3 regions of the Kocuria sp. CCUG 69068 genome follow, and region 3 is predicted to be linked to each of the others. Evidence: riboswitches for the same ligand, from Rfam matches in the RefSeq annotation. Region 3 holds a riboswitch; each other region holds the start of a gene.

Region 1 (3,266 bases), on a different contig from region 3:
TGCGGCGGGTGGTGCGCGACGGGCACGGCCGCCGCGGAGGCCGCTCGCGCCGTTCGCGACTCGGCCCATTCTGCCCCACCCGCGGACGGCGGGCCCCGCGGGCGCCTCCTCCCTCCGGGCGGCCGGAGGGCTCGCGCACTAAGCTCGTGCGGGAAGACCGGACCGGGCGGGATCCCCGGGCCGGGACGGCCGGACGAAGGATGACTGAGGCATGAGCGACCTGATCGACACCACGGAGATGTACCTGCGGACCGTCCTCGAGCTCGAGGAGGAGGGGATCACGCCGATGCGGGCGCGGATCGTCGAGCGCCTCGACCACTCCGGGCCCACGGTCTCGCAGACGGTGTCCAGGATGGAGCGGGACGGGCTGCTGACGGTGGGCCAGGACCGGTCGCTGCTGCTCACCCCTGCCGGCCGTGAGCGTGCGGTGCAGGTGATGCGCAAGCACCGGCTGGCGGAGCGGCTGCTCGCCGACGTCATCGGCTTGGACCTCGCCCAGGTGCACGACGAGGCGTGCCGGTGGGAGCACGTGATGAGCGAGCAGGTCGAGCGGCGGCTCGTGGACCTGCTGCACAGCCCCCGGTACTCGCCGTACGGCACGCCGATCCCCGGTCTGGCCGCCCTCGGGGTCGAAGAGAGCCCCGCAGCGGCGCACCCCTCCCTGCTCGACGCCGCCCGCCACGACCCGGACGGGTCGCACACCGTGGCGCTGCTGCCGGAGGTGGTCCAGGCGGACGCGGACCTCCTGGGCGTGCTGAGCGACGTGGGAGTGCTCACCGGGGCGGAGGTCACGGCCCGGGTGGACGGTCAGATCGTGCGCATCGAGGTGGCGGCCACGGGGCGGTCCGCGGAGATCGACCTGCGCACCGCCGCGGCCATCCGCGTCCTCGCTCCCTGAGGCGCCGCCGTCTCCCGGAGCGGGGCGGCGAACGGTTCTTCCCGGGTGTGGGGACGTTCACAAGCCACTTTCGGCCAGTCCGGCCCGAGCCGGACCCCGGAGGCGCGGCTTCCCTGGTGACAGGCGGATTCCCAGGGCGCTCGAAGACACTGCACAGCTCGTCACAGGTGCGAATTGATTCGACCTTTCCTCTCAATAGCTACTCATTGAGACCCGCAGCGTTGTCCGGCTGTTATCTGTCGTGATCAAAACGTGACACTTCCGTAATCTGTCATGTACTGTTCAACGCGTGCCGATCACTGGTCGGATCGGCGCCCTCGGAGCACATCGCCGAATTCTGCCGGTGCCCGTGGCCTCTACACAGAAACTGCTTGGCAGAAGCGGGGGAACCACTTTCGGTCCCGGTGATCCGGGTCCTTGGGGTTAAGTCGTCAGAGCGCGTGCGTTCTGCGGCCGGGTGTCTCCCACCCGAATCCGACAGCTCACCTCGTAGGCAAAGGGAGGAACTCAACCATGTCGCTTTTCACGCTGAACGCTGCCCGCCACCGTGCCGAGACCACCTCGCACGTCGTGCGCAACACCACCATCGCCGCCGCTGCCGGCGCCGCGATGATCGGCTCCGTCGCCCCGGCCCAGGCCTTCGCCCAGGCTCCCGTCGAGACCGGCGCGGCCTACTCGGCCCCGGCCTCCGCCTCGCTGGCCGAGTACTCCTCGTACACCTACCAGGCCCCGGTCGCCGCGCAGCCCGCCGCTCCCGCCTACGAGGCCCCGGCCCCGGCCCCGCAGCAGACCGCCGCCACCTCGAGCGTCACCCCGCAGTCCACCGCCACCACCGAGATCGCCCCGGCCGCCGGCGGCGTCGTGGGCACCGCGATGTCCGCGCAGGGTGCGGGCTACGTCTACGGCGGCACCGCCTACGGCGCCTGGGACTGCTCCGGCTTCACCCAGTGGGTCTTCGCCCAGAACGGCATCGACCTGCCCCGGACCACCTGGTCCCAGTTCGCGGCGGGCACCCCCACCGCCAACCCGCAGCCCGGTGACCTCGTCTCGCAGAACGGCGGCGCCCACGTGGGCATCTACATCGGCGGCGGCAAGATGATCTCCGCCCTCAACCCGACCCAGGGCACCCAGGTCCACTCCGTCAACGCCATGCAGCTGGACGGCTACTACACCTTCTGATCCGGTCCGCCGCCCGCGACGACCCCGCTCGTCGCGGGCGGCACCCGATCACCCCCCCACCCCGCACGCCGAGAACCGCTCTCCCGGTTCCCGGCGGTGCCTGCTGTCCGACCGGACGGCGCCCCCTCCTCCGCTCGCCGGCCGTCGTTCCCGATCCCGGAACGCACCCCTGCCGGACACCGGCCCACCCCGCGCACTGCCCGGGGCGATCCGTGCTGTCACCCGCGCCCTCCGGCAGGCCCGGCTCCGAAAGAAAGTCGTCTGAACTCCTCATGACCCGTGATCTGACCTCCTCGAACGGCATCGGCTCGCTCTTCTCCGGCAAGGCCCGCACCGTGGCCGCCGTGGCCGCCTTCTCCGGGCTGGCCCTCGCCACCACCGTCTCCGTGCAGGCCGCTCCGGCCCAGGACGCCTCCGCCGACGCCCCGCTGTCCGCCGTGGCCGCGGCCACCCCCGCCGCGGCGCCCGCCGTGTCCCTCGAGCCCGTCGCCCACGTGCAGAAGGTCGAGTCCGACCGGAAGTCCGAGAAGAAGGTCGAGAAGAAGGCCGAGCGGCAGAAGGTCGAGACCCCGGTCGTCGCGGCTCCCGCCGTGGCCGCTCCGGCCCCGAAGCCCGCCGCCGCGCCCGCCCCGAAGCCGGCCGTGCAGGCCGCTCCGGCCGCCCAGCGCACCGTCACCCCGCAGAGCTCGGCCTCCGGCAAGGGCGCGACCATCTCCTCCGCCGCCATGGGCCAGCTCGGCGTGGGCCAGGACTGCACCGCGCTCGTCACCAACGCGCTGCGCGCCGCCGGCATCAACCACCACGGCTGGCCGGCCTCCTACCTGAGCCTCGGCACGCAGGTCTCCGCCGGCCAGGCGCAGCCGGGCGACCTCGTCTACTACGCCGACGGCGGCATGGGTGCGGCCCACATCGGCGTCTACATCGGTGGCGGCAAGGCCGTCCACGGCGGCTGGAACGGCGGCACGACCGTCATCGACAGCGTCAACGTGGGCTCCGGCCCCGTCTACGTCCGCGTGCGCTGACCGCACGCGAGAGCACCGCTTCGGGTGCGCGGTTCCTGGTCGGCCAGACGGGAACCGCGCACCCGCTGTCATCCCGGCGCCCACCGCGCCGGCCACCCCGGCGCCCCGGCGGCGGCCGATAGACTGGCCCCATGTCCACCGACTACAGCCGCAACGCCCGCACGAGC
Region 2 (3,266 bases), on a different contig from region 3:
CCGGTCACGGCGACGACGGAAAGACACCGCAACGAGAGCCCCGCAGACCGCGACATCAGGCCCTGGGAGCACGGTTGCTCCCAGCGGGAACCCGGCTTCCTCCGCTACTGTCGAGGACGACACCTCCCGGCGCCGCGGCGCGGCCTGAGCCTGACGCGGGGCTGTCCGGTGAGCCTGCCCGAGTACCCTGAGGAGCACGACCGCCGTGGAGACCGACCGGCTCAGATCGCTGTCCCCGCACGGATCCGCGGCACCACCGGCCGGACCCGACAACTTGCAGTGCTCCCGCAAGGGCTGCGGCGCGGACGCTGCGTGGCGGATCCGCTGGAACAACCCGCGCATCCACACCCCACACCACCGCAAGAGCTGGCTGGCGTGCCCCGACCACCGCGAGAACCTCGAGAGGTTCCTCCGCGCCCAGGGCTTCTGGAAGGACACCGTCCCGCTCGGCCAAGGCGGGCCCGCCGGGCAGGACCGACCGTGAGCGACGACCGGTTCCAGCTCAGCGGGAAATGGCTCGACTTCTCTCTGTGGGCCGGCGCCGCCGCGGCGGTCTCCGTGGACCTGGCCGACTGGCAGATGGACCGCAACGACCACCCCCTCGGGTAGGAGGCGGTCATTTCGCAAGGGCATGGCAGGCGTCGCCACGGCGAGGCGGATATCTTGTTGGCGTCTCGAGCGGCCGATGCCGTTGCCCGCTCGCCCCGCCGGTTGGAGGCCCCCTGTGAAGCGCACCAGCACCGCCCTCGTCCTGGGGTGCGCCCTGGTCCTGCCCGGATATACCGGCAGTATCGAGGAAGCAGCAGACGAAGCATCCTCCGGATTTCCCGTTGCCGCAAACGGAATCAACGTCTTGGAGGCGGCCGTGTCGATGCCGTCTGAACACTGACCCCCGGGCGTGCCCCTAAGGCCATGCAGTCGAATCACCTGCCGGCGAACACATCGATTCCTGTCCTGCCCTTGAGCGTGCCCGTTCTTCCTCTACACGCTGAAGGCATGAAGATTCGATGAAGAAATGTGCTTCGTTCGGATGGCGGATGGCGGATTACGGCAGATATGAGTGCGCGCTGAATTTATCCTCCCGATATTCTCCGAAGCCACCGCCCGAGAGCCTCGATCGCTTTTCTTACCCTACGCGCGTAAACCGCCCACCGCAGCCACCGGCGGTCTCCCAGTGCTGACAGGCCGCCGCAGGCGTGCCGAGGGTGTGCATCTTCGGGCCCACCAGGGACTCTCCCCGGCCACGCCCCCGCTAACGGTGAACACCCTGACGTTCCCGCTCGAAACGAAGCTCCGCTGGGTCGGGAACACGGTGCTGAGCACCCTCGGCAACCAAGGCGACCACCCGATCAGCGGCCGTGACCAAAACGTGACATTAGGGGGTGGGCCCTGTATCGTCCTCCGCGTGCCGAGAGCTGATCTTCTTGGCGCCCCCGTGGCACATCGCCGAGTTCTGCCGGTGCCCGGGGTTCCTGAAGAGAAATCGCTTGGCAGAAGCGGGGGAACCATTACCGGTCCCGGTGTACCGGGGCCTTGGGGTTAAGCCGTGCAGAGCGCGTGCGTTCTGCGGCCGGGTGTCTCCCACCCGCATCCGACAGCTCACCTCGTAGGCAAAGGGAGGAATCCACCCATGTCGCTTTTCACGCAGAACACTGCCCGCCACCGCGCCGAGACCTCCTCGCGCGCCGTGCGCACCACCACCGTCGTCGCCGCCGCCGGCGCAGCACTGGTGGGCTCCATCGCTCCGGCCCAGGCCTACGCCGAGATCCCCGCCGCCTCCGGGTCCTCCTATGCGGCTCCGGCCTCGGCGATGGCCGATCTGGCCTCCTACACCTACCAGGCCCCGGTCGCCGCGCAGCCCGCCGCCCCCGCCGACCAGGCCCCGGCCCCGCAGCAGAGCGCCGCCACCTCGAGCGTGAGCCCGCAGTCCACCGCCACCACCGAACTCGCCCCGGCCGCCGGCGGCATCGTGGGCACGGCCATGCAGGGTGTGGGCACCGGCTACGTCTGGGGCGGGACCTCCTTCGGGGCCTGGGACTGCTCCGGATTCACCGGCTGGGTCTACGCCCAGAACGGCATCGACATCCCCCGCACCAGCTCCCAGCAGATCGCCGCGGCCACCCCGACCGCCACCCCGCAGCCCGGTGACCTGGTGTCCCAGAACGGTGGCAACCACATCGGCATCTACATCGGTGGCGGCAAGATGGTCTCTGCGTTGAACCCGACCCAGGGCACCTTCGTCCACTCCGTCAACGCCATGCCCGTCGACGGGTACTACACCTACCGCTGAGCCGGACTCGCTGCTGCGGTGCCCCACATGGTCACCGCAGCAGATCCCCGGACCGCTCTCACCCGGGGCCGGACCGCCTCTACCTCACGCGCACCTGCTGCGCCCTTCACCTGCTGCGGGAGTGCTCCTCTCCGAAAGCACCCCCGTCGGACATCGGTCGTTTCGGTGACACCGTCCGGGATCAGGCCTGCACTGGGGCGGTGAGTGATGCGCTGGGCGCGGCCTGAACCAGTTTCCGCGGCTAACCGGCCGACCACTTGAGTCCGGCGCCCGCGTCTCCACCGTCCAGACCCAGACCGATGTCCTCGTCGACTGCTCCCCGGGGGCGCCCACATCGGGGTCCATCCCGGCGGCGGCGAGGCCGTGCACGGCGGCCGGAACGGCCACCAGGCGGTCCTCGACAGCGTCAACGTCGGCTCCGGGCCGGTCCAGGTTTGCCTACGCTGAGCCGGTTCAGGCATCACATACTCCGGGTGCGTCCTCTTTGAACGACCAGCAAGGAGTGCGCACCCGGTCCTCACATCCCGCCCCAGGCCTGGATCTTCTGCGTCGTCGCCGTTAGCCACCGAGGACGCGCCTCTCCTGCGCTCGAGGATGCACACTCGCCGACATGTCCAGGAGTGGATGGTGGACGATCTTCCGAAGAAGGCCTTGCAGGAAAGGCTCAGCGCAGTGAGCTACTGTCCTGCCCGTTCATGAGGAGCAAGACCCTTTTTGGGCCTTTCAAGGAGGACGCATGGCTGGCGGTACGGACCCGGAGCGGGCGCGGCAGCAACGTGCTGCGCTGCTGGATCAGCACTGGGCGGCCGATGCCCGGGCCACCCGCAGGCGGCGGCTCCTGGCGGGCGCGGGCGCGGTGACGGCTGTCGCGGCGGTCGGGGCCCTGGTGACGGTGGCGGTGATCAACGATCCCCCGCCCCAGGCGCGGGAGGACATCGAGATCGCCGGGCTGCAGACCTACGAGGGCCTCGGCAAC
Region 3 (3,266 bases):
GACGTCCCGGAGATGAACTCCGGCGAGAAGCCGTGCTACGTGACGGCCCGGGGTGTCTACGGAGGTTCTTACCTCCGCGTGGGCGACGGTGATCGGAAACTGACCCAGTACGAGGTCACTCAGCTTCTCGCCAACCAGGGCCAACCCACCGATGATCAGCAGCCGGTCAGGGAGGCCGCGCTCGCTGACCTCGACCCCCAAGCGGTCTCCGCGCTGCTCACCCGCGTGCGGGAGCGCTCCCCTCGGGCCTTCGCCGGAGTGTCCGACGACGTCGCTCTCACCCGCCTGGGCGTACTGGTGCGGGACGGTGAGAACCTCGTTCCGTCACTGGCGGGCCTGCTGTGCCTGGGCATCTACCCGCAGCAGTTCTTCCCGCAGCTCAACGTCACCTTCGTGGCGCTGCCGGGAACCACCATGGGCGAAACCACCCAGGACGGACGACGGTTTCTCGACAACCAGACCGTCGACGGTCCGCTGCCGGTCATGGTGCAGGACGCAGTGGCCGCGGTGGAGCGCAATATGCTGCGTGGCGCCGTCATCCAGGGGGCTGGACGGTCGGACCGATACGAGTACCCGCTCGAAGCCGTGCGCGAGCTCGTGGTCAACGCCCTGATGCACCGGGACTACGGGCCCTTGGCCAGGGGGACCCAAGTGCAGATCGAGCTCTATGCAGATCGGCTCGTCGTCAAGAACCCGGGTTCGCTTTACGGCGGCGTCGAGGTCGGGGGGCTCGGCGCGGATGAGATCACGTCCTCGCGCAACGGTCTGCTTGCTCGTCTGCTCTCCGACGTCGAACTCCCGGGCCGGCGCGAGGTGGTCTGCGAGAACAGGGGGTCGGGCATTCCCCGGATCATGGCGACGCTGCGCGCTGCAGGCATGACCCCGCCCGAGTTCGAGGCCACGCTGAGCCACGTCAAGGTCACCGTTCCCCGGCATGCCCTTCTCGACACCGACACCGTGGAATGGATCGCCTCCCTGGGCGTCACCGGCCTCACCGATGCCCAGCACATGGCCCTGGCGATGCTCCACCACGGCACCGAGGTGTCCAACGAGCGGTTGCGCAGTTGGGGACTCGACAGCCGGGAAGCCACCGCGGCACTCACCGACCTCGTGGACCGGGGGCTGGCCGAGCGTTCTGGCGGGAGACGTTATGCCCGGTATCAGCTCTCACCGGACGTCGCGCTGTCTTCCCGAGTGGCCGGGCCCGATGTCGACCCATCGAGCCCACCCGAAAGGTCGGCGCCTCGACCCGGCGGGACGATCGTCCTGGACGAAGACTTGGAGTCCGTGTTGCGTGCTGTGGGTGCGGAGGGCCTGGATGCCACGCGACCGGTGGCCGCCCACCTGGGATGGACCTACAGCCGGACGCTGAGCCGGATCAACGAGCTCATCGGCCGTGGCATGCTCGAGGCTACGGCTCCTCCCACCAGTCGCAAGCGCCGGTACAGGGTCACGGCTGAAGGTGTTCGACGCCTTTCGGTGTCCTGAGGCGCCCCGTAACGAGACTCGGGTGTGCGGTTCCCGTCGGGACGGGAACCGCACACCCGCATCCTGCGTGGAGTGTCAGCGCACTCGGATGTAGACGGGACCGGAGCCGACGTTGACGGTCTGGATGACCGTCTGGTTGCCGTTCCAGCCGCCATGGACGGCCTTGCCGCCGCCGATGTACACGGCGATGTGGGCGAAGCCCATGCCGCCGTTGGCGTAGTAGACCAGGTCGCCGGGCTGGGCCTGGGCGGCGGAGACCCGGGTGCCGAGCTTCAGATAGGAGGCCGGCCACCCGTGGTGGTTGATCCCGGCCGCGCGCAGGGACTTGGTGACCAGGGCGGTGCAGTCCTGGCCCACGCCGAGCTGGTTCTTGGCGGCGGCGGCGATGGTCGCGGCCTTGCCGGACTGGGACTGGATGCTGACGAGCTGCTGGGGGGCTGCGGCGGGGGCGGCCTGGGCGGGGGCCACGCTGCTGAGCGCCAGGGCGCCGCCGGCGACCGTCAGGATCGCGGTGCGTCCGAGGCGGAACGAGCTCTGGGCGCGGTGGCGGGGCATGCGGGACTGGAAAACGGGCATGAGTGATGTCCTCCCTCTTGCCTGCGAGGTGAGCTGTCGGATGCGGGTGGGAGACACCCGGTCGTCAGGATGGGGGCCCTGACGACTTAACCCCTAGGTCCCGGGGGAGGGACCGTTCATGGTTCCCCCGCTTCTGCCGAGCGATGTGTTCTGGGGGCCCCGGGCACCGGCAGAATTCGGCGATGTGCACGGGGATACCGATCGGTGAGGCGACCGGCACGGAGAGAACACTAATTGAAAGATAACGGAAAAGTCTCGCTTTGATCACGGGCGTGTCTCGGCTTCTGTGACGGCCGGGCAATGCGCCTCCGCACTCAGGCGAAGTGGTTCGGTGAGGGGCGCCGATGGAGATCTCCGGGGAGGCTCAGTTCGAGACGAAAGTAGTCTTGACCTGGGGCTCTGCCCGGGTCGTCTCGACGGGCGAGCATGCCCTGCCCTGGAGTCGAGGTCCGGGTGGCGCCACCCGTGTCATGGCGCGACCGTTTGCCGGGAAAGCTCGACGGGACCTTTGATCGTCGACGTAAGCGGTCCCTTTTCTACGGGGCGGAAAGAACGATTTCTTTAGTGCGTCTCAGGGTCCAGTCAAGAATTCACGAAAAGAAAGCGTTGCATTCGTGATGATGGTTCGCCGTGGGCCAACTTTCTTCACGGACGCGTCCGGGGTGCGTGCTCTGCATTCTGTGCCACGTTGGCATCGGGGCGGCGCTCGAAGAGCCTTCCCGCACGTGTGCCCAATCCTCACCTGCCTACGACAGCGGGGGTCGCCCCGGACCCGGCCGGCCGGCGAAGGCCTGGACGATGTCGAGCCAGGCGTCGGCGTCGGGGCCCTCCGCGACGAGGCTCCCGTCCTGGCGGTGCCGGCGCCGGGTGGCGAGCAGCGCGAAGTCCAGGGCCGGGCCGTGGACGCGCTGACCGGCCTCGGCCGATCCCCAGGTCCAGGTCTCGTCCTCGTGGGTGAGCTCGACGCGGAACGGCTCCGCGGGCGGGGCCAGCCGGCGCTGCCGGAAGGCGTAGTCGCGGGTGGCCACGCCCAGATGGGCGACGTGCCGCAGCCGGTGCGAGGCGACCGGGGGAACCCCGAGGGCGTCGCGGACGTCCTGGCCGTGGGCGAAGGTCTCCATGATGCGGGCGCTGGTCATCATGGGCGCTCGCATGGGCGGGCCGATCCACGGGATGCGCTCGCCCTCCGGCACGGCGGCGAG

The links. A riboswitch is a leader RNA that binds a small molecule or an ion and turns the genes downstream of it on or off. The one in region 3 is predicted to bind cyclic di-AMP.
Region 1: another riboswitch for cyclic di-AMP. It lies ahead of CRM73_RS16915 (C40 family peptidase); the one in region 3 lies ahead of CRM73_RS02515 (NlpC/P60 family protein).
Region 2: another riboswitch for cyclic di-AMP. It lies ahead of CRM73_RS05145 (C40 family peptidase); the one in region 3 lies ahead of CRM73_RS02515 (NlpC/P60 family protein).

What each region holds. Positions count from the first base shown of each region.
Region 1 is NZ_PDDL01000130.1:4,101-7,366, forward strand. Features, by position in the region: gene CRM73_RS16910 (metal-dependent transcriptional regulator) at 212-898, shown strand; cyclic di-AMP (ydaO/yuaA leader) riboswitch at 1,217-1,406, shown strand; gene CRM73_RS16915 (C40 family peptidase) at 1,412-2,077, shown strand; gene CRM73_RS16920 (NlpC/P60 family protein) at 2,350-3,099, shown strand; gene CRM73_RS16925 (hypothetical protein) at 3,231-3,266, shown strand, end outside.
Region 2 is NZ_PDDL01000016.1:14,849-18,114, forward strand. Features, by position in the region: gene CRM73_RS05135 (hypothetical protein) at 206-484, shown strand; gene CRM73_RS19720 (hypothetical protein) at 481-609, shown strand; gene CRM73_RS05140 (hypothetical protein) at 725-889, shown strand; cyclic di-AMP (ydaO/yuaA leader) riboswitch at 1,435-1,625, shown strand; gene CRM73_RS05145 (C40 family peptidase) at 1,631-2,290, shown strand; gene CRM73_RS05150 (DUF3105 domain-containing protein) at 3,027-3,266, shown strand, end outside.
Region 3 is NZ_PDDL01000007.1:26,591-29,856, forward strand. Features, by position in the region: gene CRM73_RS19870 (ATP-binding protein) at 1-1,488, shown strand, start outside; gene CRM73_RS02515 (NlpC/P60 family protein) at 1,564-2,064, opposite strand; cyclic di-AMP (ydaO/yuaA leader) riboswitch at 2,070-2,256, opposite strand; gene CRM73_RS02520 (TIGR03084 family metal-binding protein) at 2,811-3,266, opposite strand, start outside.